DNA from 2 places in the Nonomuraea sp. NPDC049129 genome. Region 2 is predicted to be linked to the other one. Evidence: riboswitches for the same ligand, from Rfam matches in the RefSeq annotation. Region 2 holds a riboswitch; the other holds the start of a gene.
The links. Region 2 has a riboswitch for glycine ahead of gcvT (glycine cleavage system aminomethyltransferase GcvT). Riboswitches for the same ligand answer to the same signal wherever they lie in the genome.
Positions count from the first base shown of each region.

Region 1: it holds a riboswitch for glycine, as region 2 does, so the genes downstream of both, gcvP (aminomethyl-transferring glycine dehydrogenase) here and gcvT (glycine cleavage system aminomethyltransferase GcvT) in region 2, are expected to answer to the same signal.

Region 1 is NZ_JBEZDU010000026.1:78,825-82,013, forward strand. Features, by position in the region: gene gcvP (aminomethyl-transferring glycine dehydrogenase) at 1-1,774, opposite strand, end outside; glycine riboswitch at 1,931-2,023, opposite strand; gene AB0B64_RS48875 (MerR family transcriptional regulator) at 2,058-2,678, opposite strand; gene AB0B64_RS48880 (bifunctional nuclease family protein) at 2,827-3,189, opposite strand, start outside.
Region 2 is NZ_JBEZDU010000029.1:9,690-12,878, forward strand. Features, by position in the region: gene AB0B64_RS50590 (3-oxoacyl-ACP reductase) at 1-664, shown strand, start outside; gene AB0B64_RS50595 (gamma-glutamyl-gamma-aminobutyrate hydrolase family protein) at 703-1,392, shown strand; glycine riboswitch at 1,485-1,582, shown strand; gene gcvT (glycine cleavage system aminomethyltransferase GcvT) at 1,713-2,798, shown strand; gene gcvH (glycine cleavage system protein GcvH) at 2,795-3,184, shown strand.

The DNA.
Region 1 (3,189 bases), on a different contig from region 2:
CGGAGGACGGGATGAGGCAGATGTCGCGGTGCTCGTCGCCGTGGTCGCGGTGGTAGGCCCGGATCGCGAGCAGCCCGGCGAACTCCCCCTGGGACCCGGCGTTCGGCTGGATGGAGACCGCGTCGTAGCCGGTCACCTCGGCCAGCCATTCCTCCAGGGTCTCGATGAGGTGGTGGTAGCCCGCGGCCTGCCCGTCAGGCGCGAAGGGGTGGATCCCGGCGAACTCCGGCCAGGTGATGGGCTCCATCTCGGTGGTGGCGTTGAGCTTCATCGTGCAGGAGCCGAGCGGGATCATGGACCGGTCGAGGGCGATGTCCTTGTCCTGGAGCCTGCGCAGGTAGCGCAGCATCGCGGTCTCGGAGTGGTGGCTGTGGAAGACGGGGTGGGTGAGGTAGCCGGACTCCCGCGTCAGCGCGGCCGGCAGCGTGTCCAGCCCTTCGTCGGCGAGGAGGCCGGCCACCGGCCCGCTGACGCCGAAGGCGGCGGCGACCTGCTCGAGGTCGGCCGCCGTGGTCTTCTCGTCGCAGGCGACGGAGACGTGGTCGGCGTCGGCCTGCCACACGTTGACGCCGCGCTCGGCGGCCTGCCGGACGACGTCGGCGGCCCGGCCGGGCACCCTGGCCAGCACGGTGTCGAAGAACTCCCGGTGTACGACCTCGACACCGCCGCGGCGCAGGCACTCGGCCAGCGCGGCGGCGTGCCGGTGCACGCGGCCGGCGATGCGGCGCAGCCCCTCGGGCCCGTGGTAGACGGCGTACATGCCGGCGATGACGGCCAGCAGGACCTGCGCGGTGCAGATGTTGCTGGTGGCCTTCTCCCGTCTGATGTGCTGCTCGCGGGTCTGCAGGGCCAGCCGGTAGGCGGGCGCGCCGTCGGCGTCGACCGAGACCCCGACGAGGCGGCCGGGCATCTGCCGCTGCAGTCCTTCGCGTACGGACATGTAGGCGGCGTGCGGCCCGCCGAAGCCGAACGGTACGCCGAAGCGCTGCGAGGAGCCGATCGCGATGTCGGCGCCGAGCTCGCCCGGCGCGGTGACCAGGGTCAGCGCGAGCAGGTCGGCGGCGGCCACGACCAGCGCGCCCGCGGCGTGCGCCCGCTCGGCCACCGCGCGGAAGTCGCGCAGCCGGCCGGAGGCACCCGGGTATTGGACGAGCACGCCGAAGCACTCGGGCAGCTCACCGTCGAGCGCGTCCTCGACCAGCGTGATGCCCAGCGGCTCGGCGCGGGTGGCCAGCACCGCCTTGGTCTGGGGCAGCGCGTCGGCGTCGACGACGAACACGTCGCTCTTGGACTTGCCCGCGCGCCTGGCCAGCGTCATCGCCTCGGCGGCGGCTGTGCTCTCGTCGAGCAGGGAGGCGCCGGCGACGTCGAGCCCGGTCAGGTCGGAGACGACGGTCTGGAAGTTGAGCAGCGCCTCCAGGCGGCCCTGCGAGATCTCCGGCTGGTAGGGGGTGTAGGCGGTGTACCAGCCCGGGTTCTCCAGCAGGTTGCGGCGGATCACCGCCGGGGTGATCGTGTCGTGGTAGCCCAGGCCGATCATCGAGGTGAGCACCCGGTTGCGGCCCGCGATGGCCCGCAGCTCGGCGATGACCTCGGTCTCACTGGCCGCGGCGGGCAGCGAGAGCCGGTCCTTGATCCTGATGGACTCGGGGACGGCCACCGCCACCAGGTCGGCCACGGACTCGAAACCCACGGCCTCGAGCATGCGCTGCTGCTCGGATTCGGACGGGCCGATGTGCCGGGTCGAGAACGGCGGAGCTGACAGGTCGGTCATGGAAGGTGCCTCCCGAGGGCTATGGAGACCGGCGCCTGGGCGCGGGCGAGTGCCGGATCTCCCCCTCTGTCATGGCGACCTGAGAGCTTCACCCCCATGAGGGCTTGCACCGTCGGTGAGGCGCGCCTGGCGGGCGTGCCTGCTTTCCAGAGTTGCCTACCCCGAGCGGTACGGGTGCCTGAGAGATTCCGGGGAGGGTTGCTCCTTCGGCGCCCCGGGACCAGCCCGGGACTCTCCCGCAGGGGGTCGTCAGCCTTGCGCCTCTTAGGTTACTACCGGATTGCTACCCTATGCGGCGCGCCCGTCGCCGCTGGGCCAGCTCGTCAGCGGGGTGGTCGGCCGGGACGCTGTCCTCGACCGCCGCCCTTTCCCCCGGCAGCTCCGCGAGGGAGCCCTCGACCTCGCGCCAGACCCGGCCGAGCGCGATGCCGAACACGCCCTGACCGCCCTGGAGCAGATCGATCACCTCGTCGGCCGAGGTGCACTCGTAGACGCTGACGCCGTCGCTCATGAGCGTGATCTGCGCGAGGTCGCCGACCCCGCGGTCACGCAGGTGTTGTACGGCCGTACGGATCTGCTGGAGGGAGACTCCGGTGTCGAGGAGCCGCTTGACGACCTTGAGCACCAGGATGTCGCGGAAGCTGTAGAGCCGTTGGGAGCCCGAGCCGTGCGCGGCTCTTATCGTCGGCTGGACCAGCTCCGTGCGCGCCCAGTAGTCGAGCTGCCGGTAGGTGATGCCGGCCGCCGCGCACGCCGTCGGGCCGCGGTATCCGATGTCACTCGGCAGTGTCGTGGGCTGCTCGTCGAAGAGCAGACCCTGCTCTCCGGCACGCTGCCGCGCACTCTCACGCCGCACCGGATCTTCCTGGCCGGCCGTCTTTCCCTCGCCGCTGCTGACCGCCACGCGGACCTCCGGCTTTCTCTCATCCCATGGCCTGATCTGGGGGTTCGTAAAAGCGCGGCCATGGGTTTCACTTGCACCGTAGGACCGTGACCATGCGCAGTCAACGATCCCGCTCGGCGCGTCGTGAAGCGTAAATGCACTGAAATACCTACCCCGCCCGGCCAAAGTCTTCGGGGGTGATCGTGTCAAGGAACTCCCTGAACTTCTCCACCTCGTCCTCTTGGTCGTCGGGGATGATCACCCCGGCCTCCTGGACGACCTCCTCACTGGCGAAGATTCGTGCTCCGGTGCGCAAGGCGAGCGCGATCGAGTCGGAGGGCCGCGCGCTCACCTCTACGCCGTTGGAGAACACCAGGTCGGCGAAGAAGATACCGTCACGCAGGGCGACGATGTTGACCGCGCGCAGGCCCACGCCGAGGGCGCTCAGCACGTCCCTGAAAAGGTCGTGCGTGAGTGGCCGGGCTGGAGGCTCCTCCGCTTGGGCCAAGGCGATGGCCGTGGCTTCGGTCAT
Region 2 (3,189 bases):
CTGCGCCGACGTCGACGAGGAGGCGGGCACCAAGGCCGCCTCCGAGGTGGGCGGGCTCTTCGTCAAGGTCGATGTGACCAGCGAGGACGACGTCGTCCGGATGTTCCGGACGGCGTACGACACCTATGGCTCCGTCGACATCGCCTTCAACAACGCGGGCATCTCGCCGCCCGAGGACGACTCGATCCTGGAGACCGGCATCGAGGCGTGGCGGCGGGTGCAGGAGGTGAACCTGACGAGCGTCTACCTGTGCTGCAAGCACGCGATCCCGTACATGCAACGGCAGGGCAAGGGCTCGATCATCAACACCGCGTCGTTCGTGGCGGTGATGGGGTCGGCGACGTCGCAGATCTCGTACACGGCCTCGAAGGGCGGGGTGCTCGCGATGTCGCGCGAGCTCGGCGTCCAGTTCGCGCGCGAGGGGATCCGGGTGAACGCGCTGTGCCCGGGGCCGGTCAACACGCCGCTGCTGAAGGAGCTGTTCGCGAAGGACCCTGAGCGGGCCGCGCGGCGCCTGGTGCACGTGCCGGTGGGGCGCTTCGCCGAGGCGTCGGAGATCGCGGCGGCGGTGGCGTTCCTGGCCAGCGACGACGCCTCCTTCATCACGGGCTCGGAGTTCCTCGTCGACGGCGGCATCTCGGGCGCGTACGTCACGCCTCTTTAGGAAGGACCTTTAGGAAGGGAACTTTAGGAAGGGAAGTTGTGGAGCGACCCGTCATCGGGATCACGTCCTATGTCGAGCCTGCCCGCTACACCGTGTGGGAGCTGCCGGTCGCCCTGCTGCCGTACATGTACGTGGAGCAGGTGGTCCGGGCCGGCGGGCAGCCGGTGATCCTGCCGCCCGCCGGGTCGCCCGCCCGGCTGGTAGCGCGGTTGGACGGGTTGATCCTGGCCGGTGGTGGTGATGTCTCGCCCGAGCGGTACGGCCAGGAGCCACACGACCAGACCGGCTACATCCGGAAATTTCGTGACACGGCGGAGTTCGCGGTGATCGAGGCGGCTCTTGAGGCCGACCTCCCCTACCTCGGGATATGTCGGGGCATGCAGGTCCTGAACATCTCACTCGGTGGGACCCTGCACCAGCATCTGCCCGATGTGGTGGGACACACCGGGCACTCCCCCGCCCCCGGCGAGTTCGGCCACCTGCCCGTCCGGCCCGTCGCGGGGACTCTCGTCGGCAAGGCGCTCGGGGCCGAGCCGGTGGCCGTGCCGCACTACCACCACCAGGCCATCGACCGGCTCGCGCCCGGCCTGACCGTGTCCGCCGTGGCCGACGACGGCACGATCGAGGCGGTGGAGCTGGACTCCCGGACGTTCGCCATGGCCGTGCAGTGGCATCCGGAGGCGGCGAAGGACTGCGCGCTGTTCGAGGCGCTCGTCGCCGCCTGCTGAGCCGCCCCCGGTACAGCCCTTTTGGCCCCAAGCGGCCAGGTCCGCACGCGACAACTCCCCCATAACAGCACTAGGCTTGCGGACATCACCGTCGAAACCGTGCGGGAGAGCGTCCTGGCATCCGGCCAGGTCCCCTGAAGGAGCAAGCCCTCCCCGCGAACCTCTCAAGGCAAAGGACCGCACGGACGAGGTGTCCTCTGGAAAGCAGGCCTGGCGGCCTCGCCGAAGGTGAAAGTCCGGCAAATTACGGGCGAAGCTCTCAGGCACCCATGACAGAGGGGGAGGATGTCTGGCATCCGATCCTGCCCTGAGGTGCGCATATGTCACGTCCTACACCGCTCCGAGAGGTCCACGAGAGCCTCGGCGCGACATTGACCGATTTCGCCGGGTGGCTGATGCCGCTCCGCTACGGCAGCGAGTCCGCCGAGCACAACGCCGTGCGCCAGGCGGCCGGGCTGTTCGATCTCTCCCACATGGGCGAGATCTTCGTGACCGGGCCTCAGGCGGGTCAGGCACTCGACTACGCGCTGGTGGGACACCTGTCGGCGCTCGCGCCCGGCCGGGCCCGCTACACCATGATCGTGAACGAGCATGGCGGGGTGCTGGACGACCTGATCGTCTACCGGCTCGGGGACGAGGAGTTCATGGTGGTGGCTAACGCCTCCAACTATGAAAAAGTCGGGGAAGAGCTGAAAAATCGCGCCAAGTCGTACAACGCGGTGGTCGAGGATCGCTCGGAGCAGTACGCGCTGATCGCCGTGCAGGGGCCGCGCGCGCAGGAGATCCTCGCCACGCTCACCGACGCCGACCTCGCCGGGCTGAAGTACTACGCGGGCCTGCCCGGTCTGGTCGACGGGCGGCAGGCGCTCATCGCGCGCACCGGCTACACGGGTGAGGACGGGTTCGAGCTGTTCGTGGCCAACCAGGACGCCGTCCCGCTCTGGCACGCGCTGACCGAGGCCGGCCGGCCGTACGGGCTGCGGGCGGCGGGTCTGTCCAGCCGTGACACGCTCAGGCTCGAAGCGGGCATGCCGCTGTACGGCAACGAGCTCGGCGTCGAGCTGACCCCGTTCGACGCGGGGCTGGGCAGAGTGGTGAAATTCGACAAGCCGGGCGACTTCGTCGGCAGGTCGGCGCTGGAGGCGGTCAAGGACACGCCGCCGCGGCGCCGGCTCGTCGGACTGGTCGCGCGGGGTCGCCGGGTGCCGCGCCACGGATACCCGGTGACCAAGGACGGCGCCGTCGTCGGCGAGGTCACCAGCGGGGCACCCTCCCAGACCCTGGGTAAGCCCATCGCCATGGCCTACGTCGACAATGGGGCCGACGCAGGTCTGGCCGTGGACATCCGGGGCAGCCATGAACCTATGGACCTCATTGAGCTGCCCTTTTACAGGAGGAACAAGTGAGCAACATCCCAGACGACCTGAGCTACACCAAGGAGCACGAGTGGGTGGCCGGGCTCGACGACGGCATCACCGTGACCATCGGCATCACGGCCTACGCGGCCGAGGCGCTGGGTGATGTCGTCTTCGTGCAGCTTCCGGAGGTCGGCTCGACCGTCGAGGCGGGCGACTCCGTGGGTGAGGTCGAGTCGACCAAGTCGGTGAGCGAGATCTACACCCCCGTCGGCGGCGAGATCGTCGAGGTCAACCAGGCCGTCGTGGACGATCCGTCGCTGGCCAACAGCGACTCCTACGGCGACGGCTGGATGTTCCGCGTGCGCGTGGAAGGCGACCCCGAGGACCTGCTCACCGCCGAGGAGTATTCGGCGCTCACCTCAGGCGAGTCCTGACCCAC